Regions from separate parts of the Klebsiella quasivariicola genome, predicted to be linked through region 2. Evidence: predicted binding sites of a transcription regulator. Region 2 holds the regulator's gene; the other holds the start of a gene.
The links. The regulator LexA, encoded in region 2, represses DNA repair genes until DNA is damaged. The targets are predictions, from matches to a motif close to TNCTGTATGTACATACAGNA.
Positions count from the first base shown of each region.

Region 1: the regulator LexA is predicted to act here: its motif matches at 3,372-3,391, upstream of metR (HTH-type transcriptional regulator MetR).

Region 1 covers NZ_CP022823.1:5,304,412-5,313,081, forward strand. The annotation lists gene B8P98_RS26665 (PTS transporter subunit EIIC) at 1-430, opposite strand, end outside; gene B8P98_RS26670 (hypothetical protein) at 641-850, opposite strand; gene metE (5-methyltetrahydropteroyltriglutamate--homocysteine S-methyltransferase) at 930-3,191, opposite strand; gene metR (HTH-type transcriptional regulator MetR) at 3,423-4,376, shown strand; gene B8P98_RS26685 (carboxylate/amino acid/amine transporter) at 4,264-5,163, opposite strand; gene yigL (sugar/pyridoxal phosphate phosphatase YigL) at 5,252-6,052, opposite strand; gene pldB (lysophospholipase L2) at 6,097-7,089, opposite strand; gene rhtB (homoserine/homoserine lactone efflux protein) at 7,199-7,819, shown strand; gene B8P98_RS26705 (Rpn family recombination-promoting nuclease/putative transposase) at 7,982-8,670, shown strand, end outside.
Region 2 covers NZ_CP022823.1:5,180,583-5,189,252, forward strand. The annotation lists gene pspG (envelope stress response protein PspG) at 108-350, opposite strand; gene dusA (tRNA dihydrouridine(20/20a) synthase DusA) at 492-1,490, opposite strand; gene B8P98_RS26060 (cupin domain-containing protein) at 1,591-2,079, opposite strand; gene zur (zinc uptake transcriptional repressor Zur) at 2,330-2,845, shown strand; gene B8P98_RS26070 (CsbD family protein) at 2,941-3,150, opposite strand; gene dinF (MATE family efflux transporter DinF) at 3,386-4,702, opposite strand; gene lexA (transcriptional repressor LexA) at 4,773-5,381, opposite strand; gene B8P98_RS26085 (diacylglycerol kinase) at 5,504-5,872, opposite strand; gene plsB (glycerol-3-phosphate 1-O-acyltransferase PlsB) at 6,002-8,425, shown strand; gene ubiA (4-hydroxybenzoate octaprenyltransferase) at 8,483-8,670, opposite strand, start outside.

The sequences.
Region 1 (8,670 bases), 120 kb from region 2:
AGTTGAATATCACATTGTTCAGTCCCATTAAAATCCCGGCTGCAATCAGCGCGGGCAGAATGGGAACAAAAATATTGGCGATATGTTTGAGTATGACTTTAGTCCGGGTCTGTTTTTTGGCTTTTTCACGTGCTGTTTTCGCTTTTTGCTCAACGGCGCTTAATGCCTCTCCACTGTCTGGCTGACCCTTTAAACGAGCATTAATAACCCCAGCCACTTTTGTCGATTTCCCCGGACCAACGATCACCTGCAGGGTATCGTCTTCGACAACGCCTAATACCCCCTCGATCGCTTTCAAGGCAGTCATATCCACCAGGGATGTATCGGCGATGGTCATTCTTACCCGGGTCATACAGTTGGTGACATGAATAAAATTAGCGAGCCCGCCACAGTGCTTAACGATGGCGTCCCCCACCATGTTGTAGTTCATACAGAGGTTCCTTTTCTTTGTTATCTCCATTTGTTATAACAATATAATATTATACTTTTTGTGAGTAACCTCAAAAATAAAAACATAGCGAAGGCGTATTGGATTTTGGAAAAAAGGTGCCCCATGAATATTTGAGCAAGAGCCGTCGCCTCCTGCCCACCAGACGTGCGGGTGGTACCGTTAATGTCTGTCTTTAATCAGGGGGAAATATTATTGAGAGTGAGAAAAACGAGGCGGGAATAAGAAAATAACTTTCACACGGCGAGAAAAGATATCAACTAGCTGAAAAATAAGTAGTATCTGTGTAATTTCTTCAAATTTAAATGAAAATGCGCTAATCATAAAAAGCGTGAACAATATTTTATAATTTCCGGCAAAATTGCGGCATTGCGCACCACTGACTCCCTGGCGGGCCGTCATGTCTTCCGATCCTGCTACATGCCGCACTCTGTGGAATAATCGAATAAACGCCAGCGACACTGCTGGCGTTTTTATTAGCTTATGCCTGGCGCAGGTTGTGCGCCGCTTGCACCATATTCGCCAGCGCGGCGCGGGTTTCCGGCCAGCCGCGAGTTTTCAGGCCGCAGTCCGGGTTAACCCACAGCCGCTCCGCCGGAATACGCTGCGCGGCTTTCTTCAGCAGCGCTTCGATCCACTCCACGCTCGGCACGTTCGGCGAGTGAATATCATATACTCCCGGCCCGATCTCATTGGGATACTCGAACGCTTCGAACGACTCCAGCAGCTCCATATCGGACCGCGAGGTTTCAATAGTGATCACGTCGGCATCCAGCGCGGCAATGGAGTCCATGATGTCGTTGAACTCGCAGTAGCACATGTGGGTGTGGATCTGCGTGTCGTCTTTGGCAACCGCGGCGTTGATGCGGAAAGCTTCCACTCCCCACTGGAGATAAGCATCCCAGTCACTGCGCTTCAGCGGTAACCCTTCGCGCAGCGCCGGCTCATCAATCTGGATGATGCCGATCCCCGCCGCCTCCAGATCCGCCACTTCATCACGCAGCGCCAGCGCAATCTGTTTCGCGATGGTTTCACGGCTGACGTCTTCCCGCGGGAAGGACCAGCACAGAATCGTCACCGGACCGGTCAGCATGCCTTTCACCGGCTTGTCGGTCAGCGACTGTGCGTACTTCGCCCATTCGACAGTGATCGCCTGCGGACGGCTGATGTCGCCGATTACTACTGGCGGCTTCACGCAGCGGGAACCATAGCTCTGCACCCAGCCGTTTTGCGTGAAGATAAAACCGTCCAGATGTTCACCGAAGTATTCCACCATATCATTGCGCTCGGCTTCCCCGTGCACCAGTACGTCTAAACCCAACCGCTCCTGTTCGACGATCGCCTGCTTAATATGTTCCGCAATCCCCTTCCGATAATGACTGGCGTCAAGGTTGCCCTTTTTGAAGTCCAGGCGCAGGCTGCGGATCTCGGTCGTCTGCGGGAATGACCCGATGGTGGTGGTCGGCCACGCCGGCAGCTTAAAGCGTTGGCGCTGTGCCTGCGCGCGAACCTCGTAGGGGCTGGCACGCTGGCTGTCCTGAGCGGTGATCGCCGCCAGCCGTTTTTCCACTTCCGCGTTGTGCACGCGGGTCGAATGGCGACGGGCCTGGATTGGCGCGCTCCACTCGGTAATCGCCGCCGTATCGCCGCTGTTCAGCGCATCGCGCAGCAGCGCCAGCTCACCACACTTCTGCAAAGCGAAGGCAAACCAGCTCTTCACTTCCGCATCAAGGCGCGTCTCTACGCTCAGATCGATCGGGCTATGCAGCAGAGAGCAGGATGACGCGACCCAGAGGTCGCGTTTACCGACGAGGTCTTTAATTAGCGCATACTTTTCAGTGAGATCGGCGCGCCAGACGTTACGCCCATTGATCAGGCCCGCGGACAACAGCCAGTCGGCCGGCAGGCGGTTGTGCAGTTCGGCAACATCATCTTTGCCGTGCACCAGGTCAACATGCAGCCCCTGAACCGGCAGCGCAGCAATGGTCGCGAGATTGTCGCTAATTCCTTCAAAATAGGTGGTCAGCAGCAGCTTCACCTGGCCCTGCAGGGCGTCATAAGCCGGTTTAAAGGCCTCCCGCCACGCAGGCGGCAGCTCCAGCACCAGCGCCGGTTCATCAATCTGTACCCACTCGATGCCGCGCTTCGCCAGTTCGGCCAACACCTGCTGGTAAACCGGCAGGATGGCATTCAGCAGGCTCAAACGATCAAACGGTTCGCCTTTCACTTTACCCAGCCACAGGTACGTTACCGGCCCCAGCAGCACCGGTTTCACGTTGTGGCCCAGCGCCAGCGCTTCGTCTACTTCATCCAGCAGCTGGGTCCAGGTCAGTGCGAACCGCTGGCCCTTCACGAACTCCGGCACCATATAGTGATAGTTGGTGTTGAACCATTTGGTCATTTCCGCAGCGGCGGCCGGTTCGCCAGTCGGCGCGCGGCCGCGGCCAATGCGGAACAGGGTATCGATGTCGATGGATCCGTCTTTGTTCTGATGACGAGCCGGCACGTTGCCAAGCAGCAGGCTGGTAGTCAGAACATGGTCGTACCAGGCGAAATCCCCCACCGGCAGCAGATCAACGCCCGCCTGTTTCTGCTGCTCCCAGTGACGGGCGCGCAGCTCACGGCCTACCGCCAGCAGTTCCTCGCGAGTGGCGTTGCCCGCCCAGTAGCTCTCTTGCGCTTTTTTCAGCTCGCGGCGCAGGCCAACGCGAGGAAAACCAAGGGTGTGGTTAATAATTGTCATTTTTTGAGCCTCATAATTGCAATCCGAAAGATTTCGGATTTAGGGAAGGCGGCAAACTTGCTCATCCCCAGGAGCTTACTGAAGTAAGTGACTGGGGTGAGGAAGTGCTGCCAACGCACCATAAATTCGAAAGATAAAGGATTTAGCCGTCCAGATGTTTACACATCCATAATTGACAGTTACTGTATATTCCTCAAGCGCAAATTGCTCATGGCGAAGTGAAGGACTTTCATGATCGAAATTAAACATCTGAAAACGCTGCAAGCGTTGCGGAACAGCGGTTCACTGGCGGGTGCGGCAGCGGCCCTGCACCAGACCCAGTCCGCTTTGTCTCACCAGTTCAGCGATCTGGAACAGCGCCTTGGCTTTCGTCTCTTTGTGCGTAAGAGCCAACCGCTGCGTTTTACCCCTCAGGGGGAGATCCTCTTACAGCTGGCCAACCAAGTGCTGCCGCAGATCGCTCGCGCCCTGCAGGACTGTAACGAACCGCAGCAGACCAAACTGCGCCTGGCTATCGAATGTCACAGCTGTATTCAGTGGCTGACGCCGGCGCTGGAGAATTTCCGCGCCCGCTGGCCACATGTGGAGGTCGACTTCCATTCCGGCGTCACCTTCGACCCGCAGCCTGCGCTGCAGCAGGGCGAACTGGATCTGGTGATGACCTCCGATATCCTGCCGCGCAGCGGCCTGCACTACTCGCCGATGTTTGATTTTGAGGTGCGTCTGGTGCTGGCGCCCGAGCATCCGTTAGCTATGAAGACGCTGGTTACCCCGGAGGATCTGGCCGCGGAAACGCTGTTGATTTATCCCGTGCAGCGCGGGCGCCTCGATATCTGGCGTCACTTCCTGCAGCCGGCCGGCATCAGCCCGCAGCTGAAAAGCGTCGATAACACGCTGTTGCTGATCCAGATGGTGGCTGCCCGGATGGGCATCGCCGCGCTGCCGCACTGGGTGGTGGAAAGCTTTGAACGCCAGGGCCTGGTGGTCACCAAAACCCTGGGTGAGGGATTATGGAGCCGGTTGTACGCGGCCGTCCGCGATGGCGAACAGCGTCAACCGGTCACCGAAGCGTTTATTCGCTCTGCGCGGAACCACGCCTGCGATCACCTGCCGTTTGTCCGGAGTGCGGAGCGACCCAGCGGCGATGGACCCACAGCGAGGCCAGGATCACCAACGCTCCGCTAATAAAGCTCGGCCAGTGCGGCTGCTCCTGCCAGATGGCAAGGTTAACCAGTAGACCAGCGGGGACATGGACATTGTTCATGATCCCCAGCGTGCCGGCATCCACCTGGGTGGCGCCATAGTTCCACATAAAGTAACCCAGCCCGGAAGCCACCACGCCGAGCCACACCAGCACGCTCCACTGCAGCGTGGTGGTCGGCAGCTTCTGGGGGTTGCCCAGCATAAACCACGCTGCCACCGCCACGATAAAGGCCCCGACATAGAACCAGGCAAAGGCATTGTGCTGCGGCATCGGACGCACCTCCATCAGGCGCTTATACCCCACCATACCGATAGCGAAGCAGAGGTTTGAGAGTTGGACCAGTAACAGCCCGGTCCAGAAGTGATCGCTGACCTTGTCATAACGGATAATCGCCGCCCCCAGCACTGCCAGCGCGGCACTCAGCAGATAGCCCCAGCGCAGCTTACGTCCGCTGAGCAGGTCATAGATCAGCGTGATATACAGCGGGGTAAATACGGTAAACAGCAGAAATTCCGAAACCGTCAGATAGAGATAGGCGCGGAAAGCCAGCAGATACATAATGCCAAGCTGCATCGCGCCCACCAGCATATAAAGCACGATCGTGCGTGGAGACTGGCCGCGCGTGCGCAGGAAAGGCAGGAACACCAGCGCCGCCAGGCCCACGCGCATCAGCACCGAAAAATAGCTGTCGACGCTACCGGCCAGGTATTCGCCAATCAGGCTAAAAGAAAAGGCCCACAGGATAGTGGTGATAATTAACAGCGCCACAATGGTCGTCTCGTTGGGTAAAGAACAGGCATTGTAGCGAAGAGTCAGGTTGACGACTGGACAGTTATTAGCCAGTCGTCAATCTTTTTTAATCGAGGTATAGCTTACGCAGGTAGTGCGGGACGGCATCGTCGGCGTTGCTGCCGATCACTTCCAGCTCCGGATGCAGATCCTTCAGCCGCTGATGGGCGTTGGCCATAATGCAGCCTTTGCCGGCCATCGACAGCATCTCGGCGTCGTTCATGCCGTCGCCGAAGGCGATGCAATCGGAAAGACGGTAGCCAAGCATTTTCGCCACCGCCTCCAGCGCATGCCCCTTCGATACCCCACCCGCCATGACCTCAAGACAGGTTAAGGTGGAGAAGCTGACGTTTACCCGATCGCCCCAGCGGGCGTTCATCGCCTGCTCCAGCGGCAGCAGGTGCTCGTGATCCTCGCAGGTAAAGAACACCTTGCTGATCCCCTGCGGATCCAGTTCGCCCGGCTCATACAGCTTGTAGTTAAACACCGCCTCTTTGAAGAAACGCATCTCTTCCGGACGATGACGATTCATGTACCATTCGTCTTCCCGATAGACGTTAGTGACGATTTTCGGATCGTTACGCACCATCTCAAACAGGTCGGCAGCAATATCGCGATCGAGGTTATGGGCGAAGATTTGCTGGCCATCGCTATCGTGAACGCGGGCGCCGTTAGAGGTGATCATGTACGACCGGATGCCGAGATTATCGCGGATCTGGCCGACGTCGATGTAGTGACGGCCGGTGGCGAAAACGAAATTGATCCCACGGGCGGTGAGCAGCTTCAGCGTCTCTTTGGCATACGGGGTCAGGAAATGATCGGGGGAAAGCAGCGTGCCGTCTAAATCAGACGCAACAACCTGGTACATAAAAAAGTTAACCTCTAAGCAGGGCGACGAGCGTTATCGTCGGATTAAGTATGTCGATTGAAAAAATCGACGATGGCATTGAGCGCGACTGAGCGCATAGCGTCCTTTTCAAAAAGGATCTCATGATATGCCCCTTCAATGACGAGCGGTTTACCGCCCTCGCAGGGATGGCCGGCAGCGGCCCGTAATTCACAATAGCGGTCGTGCATCAGATTATCGACCACCCGCTCCTCTTCCGCCTGTAAAAGCAGCGTCGGGGCGGTATCTTTTTCCACATTCGCCAGCACTTCGTCGCCAGCCAGCATGCCCTCACGCACCCAGTGCCAGGTCGGGCCGCCGACCTGCAGCCGCGGCTCATCGGCATAGAAGCGCAGGTTGCGACGATAGCGTTGTCGACTGTGTGTCAGCACGTTAACGGCAAAAGGCAGCGCCCGCCAGCGCCCGGTGCCGATGGCATACTCTTCGCGAATGCGCTGATGGCCCTCAGCCCAGTCGAGAATATGGCGCACCATCCAGTCCGGCAGCCGAATAATAATTCCGAACATCGGCGCGCAGAGCGCAATCGCATCGCAATGCGCCTGGTAACGTTGCAGAAAAAGCGTGGCAATCGCTCCGCCCATAGAGTGAGCGAGGATAAACCGTTTTCGCCAGTGTCCGGGAACCACCTGCTGCTGCCAGAGCGCCGCCAGGTCATCAACATAGTCGCTGAAGTTAACGACGTGTCCGCGGTGGGTATCTGAGAGCAGGCGGCCCGAGCGTCCCTGCCCGCGATGGTCAATGATCATCACGTCAAAGCCGCTGTGAAAGAGATCGTAGGCCACTTCAGCATACTTCACGTAGCTTTCAATGCGCCCGGGGCAAATCAGCACCAAACGATCGTTATGTTGCGCGCAAAAGCGGACAAAGCGTACCGGTACATCGTCGACGCCTTTAAATTCAGCTTCTTCGCGCTGTCGCCAGAAATCCGTCAGCGGCCCCATACTAAAGGCCGCAAACGCGTTTTCTCGTGTTTCCCAGTCCTTTTTCTGCCCAAACATCGGGTTTACACCCCTGTTAACCGCTGAAAATCGTTTTTTTACCGTGTATCACACAATGCTGACACAATAGCGTATTGTGGCATAAAAACAGACAATCAGGGAGTTTCTCATGACCATTGAGTGGTGGTTCGCCTACCTGCTGACATCCATTATTCTCAGCCTGTCGCCGGGTTCCGGAGCGATTAATACCATGACCACCTCCATTAACCACGGTTATCGCGGCGCGGCGGCGTCGATTGCCGGTTTGCAGACTGGGCTGGCCATTCATATCGTGCTGGTTGGCGTTGGTCTCGGCACTCTCTTCTCCCGCTCGGTACTGGCCTTTGAGGTGCTGAAATGGGCCGGCGCCGCCTATCTTATCTGGCTCGGGATCCAGCAGTGGCGAGCGGCAGGAGCCATCGATCTGAATACGCTGGCAAAAGCGCAGACGCGCGGCAAACTTTTCCAGCGCGCGGTGTTCGTGAACCTCACCAATCCTAAAAGCATCGTTTTTCTGGCCGCCCTGTTTCCACAGTTTATTCTGCCCCACCAGCCGCAGGTGATGCAGTATCTCATTCTGGGCGTCACCACCATCGTCGTCGATATCATTGTGATGATTGGCTATGCGACCCTGGCGCAGCGCATTTCAGCCTGGATCAAAGGGCCAAAGCAGATGAAGGCGTTGAACAAAGTGTTTGGTTCGCTGTTTATGCTGGTCGGGGCGCTGCTCGCCTCCGCCCGTCACGCCTGAATCATGGAATCTCGCTCGCAAAGAGAGGTTTGCCGGGCAAAAAACGCGCACTCTCTGCACGAGCCGGCACGCAAAGCGGGTAATTAATTTTTTTGCCCGCTATCGGCGTTGAACCCACCGTGTCAGGATGCCGCCAGATACGTGATTCATGGATGAACGGCAATGGCGGAAACGGCGACTCCTCATGATGCGGTATTTAAAAGTTTTCTCTCGCGAGTAGAGACGGCGCGCGATTTTATCGAGCTCCACCTGCCTTCGTCGTTAATACAGATCTGCAAACTGGATACCCTGCGTCTGGAATCCGGCAGCTTTCTCGAAGACGATCTCAGGCCTTACTACAGCGATATCCTTTATTCGCTGGAAACCACCCGCGGTGCGGGCTATGTCCATGTTCTGATCGAGCACCAGAGCGCACCTGATAAGCTGATGGCCTTTCGCTTAATGCGCTATGCTGTCGCCACCATGCAACGGCACCTGGAGAGCGGCCATAAAACGCTGCCTCTGGTTATCCCTATTCTCTTTTATCAGGGACGACGCAGCCCCTATCCCTGGTCGATGCGCTGGCTGGATAATTTTGCCGATCCTGAGACCGCCCGCCAGCTCTATAGCGGGGCGTTTCCGCTGGTCGATATCACGGTGATCCCCGACGACGACATCATGCAGCACCGCAGCATGGCGGCCCTGACGCTGGTGCAAAAACATATTCGCCAACGCGATATGGCACAACTACTGGACAAGTTGACCCACCTCTTAATGTTGGAGCAGATGAGCGGACAACAAATCGCCGTGCTGATAAAATATATGGCTCAGGCGGGAGAAGCACAGGATATTCGGGCGCTATTTTATGGGCT
Region 2 (8,670 bases):
GTACAGCGCGATGAATTCGTTAACGCGCTAATAGTGACAGATTTGCTCAGTAATGCCTACGCGGTTGTCAGCAAAATTGTTCAGGTTGTGACACACCCCTCAATACCTTAGTAACGCCAGCGGTTATTGTCGCGAAAAGCGTTTCCGTTCGGGGATTTCAGCGCCCGAATAATCCACACCACCACCACGGCGAGCAGCAGCCACGGCAGTAATTTGATCATCAAGGCGAACAACCCGCCGACGAACATCAGCGCCGTCGCCACAACGATAGCCGCGATAATCCCCAGCAGCGATACGCCGGTGACCAACAGCATGACAAAAAATCCAATAACAAATAATAGTTCCAGCATGGTTCTCTCCCCACAGTCATAAATCTTTCTCTACTGCAGGTATTACAAAAAACATGCCAACTCTAACAGACTGAATACAAAAGAAAACGCCCCTCGACGGTGCGCGGGGCGTGGTCAATTTCACCAGGTTTTCGTCAGAAATTAACGTTTATCGGCTACCAGCTTAAGCGCATGCTCCAGCACCGCAATATCGGCGCCAGCTTTATGCGCATTCTCGCTCAGGTAACGACGCCACTGGCGGGCGCCGGGGATCCCCTGAAACAGCCCCAGCATATGGCGGGTGATATGACCCAGATAGGTGCCCTTGCTGAGCTCACGCTCAATATAAGGATACATGGCCCGCACCACCGCCACCGGATCGGCATCCGCACCGGCGACGCCGAAAATTTCTCGGTCGACCGAAGCCAGAATGCCCGGGTTCTGATAGGCCTCGCGCCCGACCATCACCCCATCCATATGCTCAAGCTGCAGTCTGGCTTCGTCCAGCGATTTGATCCCGCCGTTAATCGCCATCGTCAGGTGGGGAAAGTCGCGCTTCAGCTGCCAGACGCGGGGGTAATCCAGCGGCGGGATCTCGCGGTTCTCTTTCGGGCTCAGCCCGGAGAGCCAGGCTTTGCGGGCGTGAATAATAAACATCTCACACTCGCCCTTGCCGGAGACCGTCTCAATGAAATCGCACAGAAACTCATAGCTATCCTGGTCGTCGATACCGATACGGGTTTTTACCGTGACCGGAATCGACACCACATCGCGCATCGCCTTGATACAGTCGGCCACCAGCTGCGCATTGCCCATCAGGCAAGCACCAAACATACCGTTCTGCACGCGGTCGGAGGGGCAGCCAACGTTGAGATTGATCTCATCATAGCCGCGCGCTTCGGCCAGCTTCGCGCACTGCGCCAGGGCCTGCGGATCGCTGCCGCCGAGCTGCAAAGCAACCGGGTGCTCTTCTTCGCTATAGGCCAGATAATCGCCTTTACCGTGAATAATCGCCCCAGTGGTCACCATTTCGGTATACAGCAGCGTATGCCGCGACAGCAGCCGCAGGAAGTAGCGGCAGTGTCTGTCGGTCCAGTCGAGCATCGGCGCGATGGAGAAACGGTGAGCCGGGAAAACGGAAGAGGTTGATTCAGGCATCATGGTGAATAAATAAGCATCCGGGTAAAAAGGGGCGCTACTATAGCATAAAGATACACCACAGGCGCATACTGCGCCGCGCTTCGCCCCTCACCTGCAACGACTACTTTTTCCGCGGCTTGCCGTCGTGTGGTCCGAAGAACTGCGGCGGATGGTCAACCCAACGATCCTGGCGCGTCGCGGCATAGCCGGGATTGAGCGGGTAATAAATGCGGTTGTACTTCTTGTTGGCTTCGCCCACCACCAGCAGGCGAACTTCCTGCTCGGTGTTATTGAGAAAGGTGTGGCAGATGCCGGTGCCGGCAGGAAACCCAACGCTGTCGCCCGGCTCCAGCTTCCAGAGATAGCCGTTTATCCACACTTCCGGATAACCCTCCAGCACATAGATGAACTCTTCTTCATCGCTCTCCGCATGCGGATAAGAGGTGCGCCGCCCCGGCGGCAGCCGCTCGTGGTGGATCCCCAGCCGGTTGAGCCGTAAACCGCGCCCCAGCGGCGCGCCTATGGAAAAACGCTCCGGGCTGTCGGGATAAGTGGCATCGTCGGGCCCTTCCAGTTCGCGCCAGTGGCGAATGCAATCAGGTCGTTTCATCGTTTTCTTCCGAAAATGAGACACTTCAGATATAGCATACCCCGGGCTATACGTGTTGCGTTTAAGTTCGGCATGGCGGTTTTAGGCAGCCTGCTAAAGCGCGTACTGAGCGGGTGTAAGCGGCCAGCGCCCGTGCCTGGCGCACGTTCCGACAATCTGAAGTATGACCTGTATCACCCGCCGGCTCTCGGTGTTTTACGCGGAACGTGATAAAGTAACAGATTCAAATTCACGCAACCTGAGGATGCTCATGGATAAGACCCCTTCGCAAGAGATGTTAGCGCATGCTGAAAAGCTTTGTGCGCAGCGCGGCGTACGCCTGACTCCACAGCGTCTGGAAGTGTTGCGCCTGATGAGCCTGCAGCAAGGGGCGATAAGCGCCTACGATCTGCTGGACCTGCTACGTGAGAAAGAGCCACAGGCTAAGCCGCCAACGGTCTACCGTGCGCTGGAGTTTTTACTTGAACAGGGCTTTGTTCACAAGGTGGAATCGACCAACAGCTATGTGCTGTGCCATCTGTTTGACCAGCCGACTCACAGCTCGGCCATGTTTATCTGCGACCGCTGTGGCGTGGTAAAAGAGGAAGCGGCGGAAGGGGTGGAAGATATCATGCATACGCTGGCGGCCCGCATGGGTTTTGCCCTGCGCCACAACGTGATTGAAGCCCACGGTCTCTGTGCGGGTTGTGTGGAAGTGGAAGCCTGCAGCACACCGGGACACTGCCAGCACGATCATACCATCCAGCTCAAAAAGAAAGCCCGCTGAGCGTGAGCCGCAGCGGGAAAAAGGGTTAACGGCGCGTCCCTGCGCCATTCAGACAGGCACTAACACAAATGCTTCACTCTTCGGGTCAGGGAACGCTACCAGCGGTAGTCGTTCTTATGCTCCCAGTCTGAGACTTCTTTCTCAGCCTGATCCTTCGCATAGCCGTAACGCTCCTGAATTTTGCCGACCAGCTGGTCGCGCTTCCCTTCGATTACGGTCATATCATCATCGGTAAGTTTGCCCCACTGTTCCTTGGCTTTACCTTTCAACTGTTTCCAGTTACCGCCGATTTCGTCTTTATTCATGATAACGTCCTCATCATTCGGTGGGTTTACAGCCCGTTTTGTGCCGGACATGGTATTAACTATAGATGAGAATGCTGGGGTGGATTCGTTATTCGGAATTTTTAACCATCCTACCGATTGATAAGGCTGAGGGGATTTTCCCGGCTTACGCTACCCTGAGCCGGGCCACTGAGCTGCCCCGGTAAGCGGCGCGCAACCGCGGGAATTCACGGCTAGCCGCGATGAACGGAAATGATTAGTTAAACCAGGTGCCGCGCCGCCAGTGGCGACGCCAGATCAGCGCCAGCGACAGGCCGCGCAGGGCGAGGAACACCGCCAGCGCCAGCCACAGACCATGGTTACCGAGCAGTGGGACCGAAAGCAGCGTTACAGCAAACCCCGCCGCGGCTACCGCCATACTGTTACGCATCTCTGCGCCGCGCGTGGCGCCGATAAACATGCCGTCCAGCAGATAGCACCAGACGCCGACCACCGGCAGGATGGCCTGCCAGATCAGATAGCGATCGGCCAGCTGCTGCAGAGAAGGCAGCGAGGTTAGCAGAGCGATGATGTACTCCCCCGCCAGGCTGTAAATCAGGGCAAACGCCAGCGCCACCATGCCAGACTGCCGGCAGGCCGCCCGCCAGACTTCCAGCAGCTGGCTACCGTCGCGGGCGCCGTAGGCCTGGCCGGAGTGGGCCTCCACGGCATAGGCAAAGCCATCCAGCGCATAGGCGGTAAAGGTCAGCATGGTCATCAGTACCGCGTTAACCGCCACAATGTCGCTGCCCAGACGGGCGCCGAACACGGTCAGTGCGCCAAAACAGAGCTGCAGCAGCAGAGAGCGCAGCATGATATCCCGATTCAACGCCAGCAGCCGGCGCAGATCCCCGCGCCAGGCATTTTTTAACATCAGCAGCGACACGCCGCGCAGCGTCAGCACTCGCTTCGCCATCACCAGGCCAATGATCAGGGTTGCGTACTCGGCGGTAACCGTGGCCAGCGCCGCCCCCTGGACGTTCATCCGCAGGCCCATCACCAGCCACAGGTCGAGCACAATATTGAGCAGATTACCCACCACCAGCAGAATCACCGGCGCCCGGGCGTACTGGACGCCCAGCAGCCAGCCGAGCAGCACCAGATTGGCCAGCGAGGCGGGTGCGCTGAGCCAGCGGATTTCGAGAAACCGTCTCGCCTGCTCAAGCACCGCCTCACTGCCGCCGACAATATGCAGGGCAAGGTTAATCAGCGGCAGGCGTAGCGCAATAATCAGCACCCCGGCACCCAGCGCCAGCGCCAGCGGCTGCACCAGCGCCCGCGCCAGGCGCTGCGGATCTTTGGCGCCCCAGGCCTGCGCGGTCAGCCCGGTGGTGCTCATACGCAGAAACAGCAGCAGCATGAAAAGGAAACTGGTGGCCGTCGCCCCGACCGCCACGCCGCCGAGGTATACCGGGCTGTCCAGGTGGCCAATCACGGCCGTATCCACCAACCCCAGCAGCGGAACGGTGATATTGGAGAAAATCATGGGTAGCGCGAGGCGCCACAGTGCTTTATCGGCGGCGTTGAGCAGCATGAAGAGGGACCAGACAGAGGAGAAACATCGCAGCGTCATGCATCATGATGACGCTGCGTTAAGACGGGAGTTACAGCCACTCCCCGTTACGGATCACGCCGACGGCCAGGCCTTCAATGGTGAAGCTCTGCTGGCGCAGATCGACGACGATCGGAGAAAACTCGCTGTTTTCCGGCAGCAGTTCGACGACGTTACCCTGTTTTTTCAGGCGTTTCACCGTCACTTCCTCGTCAATGCGCGCGACGACGACCTGGCCATTACGCACGTCCTGGGTTTTATGGACTGCCAGCAGATCGCCATCCAGAATGCCGATGTCTTTCATCGACATCCCGCTGACGCGCAGCAGGAAATCGGCGTTGGGTTTAAACATCGACGGGTCGACCTGATAGTGGCCTTCAATATGCTGCTGCGCCAGCAGCGGTTCACCGGCGGCAACGCGGCCGATCAGCGGCAGGCCGTGCTCTTCTTCCGTCAACAGACGAATACCGCGAGAGGCACCGGAGACGATCTCGATCGCGCCTTTACGCGCCAGCGCTTTCAGGTGTTCTTCCGCCGCGTTTGGGGAACGGAACCCCAAGCGCTGAGCAATTTCCGCACGCGTCGGCGGCATGCCCGTCTGGCTGATATGATCCCGAATGAGATCAAACACCTCTTGCTGCCTGGTCGTTAACGCTTTCATTCCGCCCCCTGGGTGTATATACAGTTATGCTGTGAGTATATACAGCTAACGGTGATTTTGGAACCACATGGCACACAAAAATCGGCAGATTGTTTAGATTTTGCGAGGGTTAGCGAAGAACGTTAGTGATAATGGCTCCACAGCAGCATCCCCCAGGTGATCAGCGCGATGATAATCGCCAGCAGAACCGCCGCCGACCCCATATCTTTGGCGCGCCCTGAAAGCTCGTGAAAATCCGAGCCGATACGATCCACAACCGCCTCAATCGCGCTGTTGAGAATTTCGACTATCATCACTAGCAGGACCGAGCCAATCAGCAATACGCGGGTGATGGCGTCGACGTCCAGCCAGCAGGCGATCGCGACGGCCACGATGGCGGCGACGCCCTCCTGACGAAACGCGGCCTCGTTGACCCACGCCGCGCGAAATCCTTTCCAGGAGTAACCTGCCGCTTTAATGATTCGGGTTAACCCGGTGGTATTATTGGCCATCACAAAACCTTTTTTATGTAAATGACGTCGATGAGTGTACGCGTTTGCCGCGCGGTAACGGAAATTTTGCCCGCTTTCTGTTATTCTTGCCGCGCATTTGCATGATTAACCAGAGGCTTCACATCGTTTATGTCCGGCTGGCAACGAATTTACTATAAATTACTGAATTTACCATTACGGGTGCTGGTAAAAAGCAAGTCTATTCCGGCAGAACCCGCCCAGGAATTAGGACTCGATACCTCGCGTCCGATCATGTACGTCCTGCCCTATAACTCGAAGGCGGACCTGCTGACGCTGCGCGCCCAATGCCTGGCGCATGATTTACCTGACCCGTTTGAACCGCTGGAGATCGACGGCACGCTGCTGCCGCGTTACGTATTCATCCACGGCGGGCCACGCGTGTTTACCTATTACACGCCAAAAGAAGAGTCCATCAAGCTGTTCCACGACTACCTCGATCTGCACCGCAACCATCCGGATCTCGATGTGCAAATGGTGCCGGTCTCGGTGATGTTTGGCCGCTCGCCGGGTCGCGAGAAAGGGGAAGTTAATCCGCCGCTGCGGATGCTCAACGGTATCCAGAAATTTTTCGCCGTCTCCTGGCTCGGCCGCGACAGCTTCGTGCGTTTCTCGCCTTCCGTGTCGCTGCGCCGCATGGCCGATGAGCATGGTACCGATAAGATCATCGCTCAGAAGCTGGCTCGCGTCGCCCGCATGCACTTTGCCCGCCAGCGCCTGGCCGCCGTCGGCCCGCGTCTGCCAGCCCGCCAGGATCTGTTTAATAAACTGCTGGCCTCGAAAGCGATCGCCCGCGCGGTAGAAGACGAAGCGCGCAGTAAGAAGATTTCCCACGAGAAGGCCCAGCAGAACGCTATCGCGCTGATGGAAGAGATTGCGGCGAACTTCTCATACGAGATGATCCGCCTGACCGATCGCATTCTCGGCTTCACCTGGAACCGTCTGTACCAGGGTATCAACGTGCATAACGCCGAGCGCGTACGCCAGCTGGCGCACGACGGCCATGAAATTGTCTATGTCCCCTGCCACCGCAGCCACATGGACTATCTGCTGCTCTCCTATGTCCTGTACCATCAGGGACTGGTCCCCCCACATATCGCGGCGGGCATCAACCTCAACTTCTGGCCAGCCGGGCCGATCTTCCGTCGCCTCGGCGCCTTCTTTATTCGCCGTACCTTTAAGGGCAACAAGCTCTATTCCACCGTGTTCCGCGAATACCTTGGCGAACTGTTCAGCCGTGGTTATTCGGTGGAGTACTTTGTGGAAGGCGGCCGCTCCCGTACTGGCCGGCTGCTCGATCCGAAGACCGGTACGCTGTCGATGACCATCCAGGCGATGCTGCGCGGCGGCACCCGACCGATCACTCTGGTACCGATTTACATCGGCTATGAGCACGTGATGGAGGTCGGAACCTATGCCAAGGAGCTGCGCGGCGCCACCAAAGAGAAAGAGAGTCTGCCGCAGATGGTGCGTGGCTTAAGTAAGCTGCGCAATCTTGGCCAGGGTTACGTTAACTTCGGCGAACCGCTGCCGCTGATGACCTACCTGAACCACCATGTGCCGGAGTGGCGGGAAGCAATCGACCCGATCGAAGCGGTCCGCCCTTCCTGGCTGACGCCGACGGTAAATAACATTGCCGCTGACCTGATGGTGCGCATCAACAACGCTGGCGCGGCCAACGCCATGAACCTGTGCTGTACGGCGCTGCTGGCCTCGCGTCAGCGTTCGCTGACCCGGGAGCAACTGACCCAACAGCTGGAGTGCTACCTCGCGCTGCTGCGCAATGTGCCCTATGCGCCAGATGCCACCGCGCCGTCCGCTTCGGCCAGTGAGCTCATCGACCACGCGCTGCAGATGAACAAGTTCGAGGTCGAGAAGGACACCATCGGCGATATCATCATTCTGCCGCGCGAGCAGGCGGTACTGATGACCTACTATCGCAACAACATCGCCCATATGCTGGTGATGCCGTCGCTGTTAGCCGCCCTGGTAACTCAGCATCGCCACCTCAGCCGCGCCGAAGTGCTGCGCCATGTCGAAACGCTCTATCCGTTCCTCAAAGCCGAGCTGTTCCTGCGCTGGGAAAAAGCGGAGCTGGCCGGAGTGGTGGATGCGCTGATTGCCGAGATGCTGCGTCAGGAGCTGATCGTCGTCGATGGCGATGTGATGAGCCTCAACCCGTCTCATTCGCGCTCCCTGCAGCTGCTGGCCGCCGGCGCGCGCGAGACGCTGCAGCGCTATGCCATCACCTTCTGGCTGCTGAGCGCCAACCCGTCGATCAACCGCAGTTCGCTGGAAAAAGAGAGTCGTACCGTGGCCCAGCGTCTGTCGGTACTGCACGGTATCAATGCGCCGGAGTTCTTCGACAAAGCGGTGTTCAGCACCCTGGTGTTGACCCTGCGTGATGAAGGCTATATCAGCGACACTGGCGACGCCGAGCCGGAAGAGACCCTGAAGGTCTACCGGATGCTGGCGGATTTGATTACATCGGATGTGCGTCTGACCATTGAAAGCGTCACGCAGGACGACGCGTAACGCGGCGGTTGCTGCCCTCACTTCCCCCCGCGATGCCGGGGGGAAGTAGACAGGGAGTTACAGGTAGCTCATCGCCAGGCCCAGGAACAGCACCAGCCCGACGTAGTTATTGTTCATAAACGCTTTAAAGCAGTTATCGCGGTCGCGATTGAAGATAAGCTTCTGCTGCCAGCCAAACAGGCCCGCCGCCACGAACAGCGACCAGTAATATTCCCAGCCCAGCCCATTCAGCCAACCCACCGCGC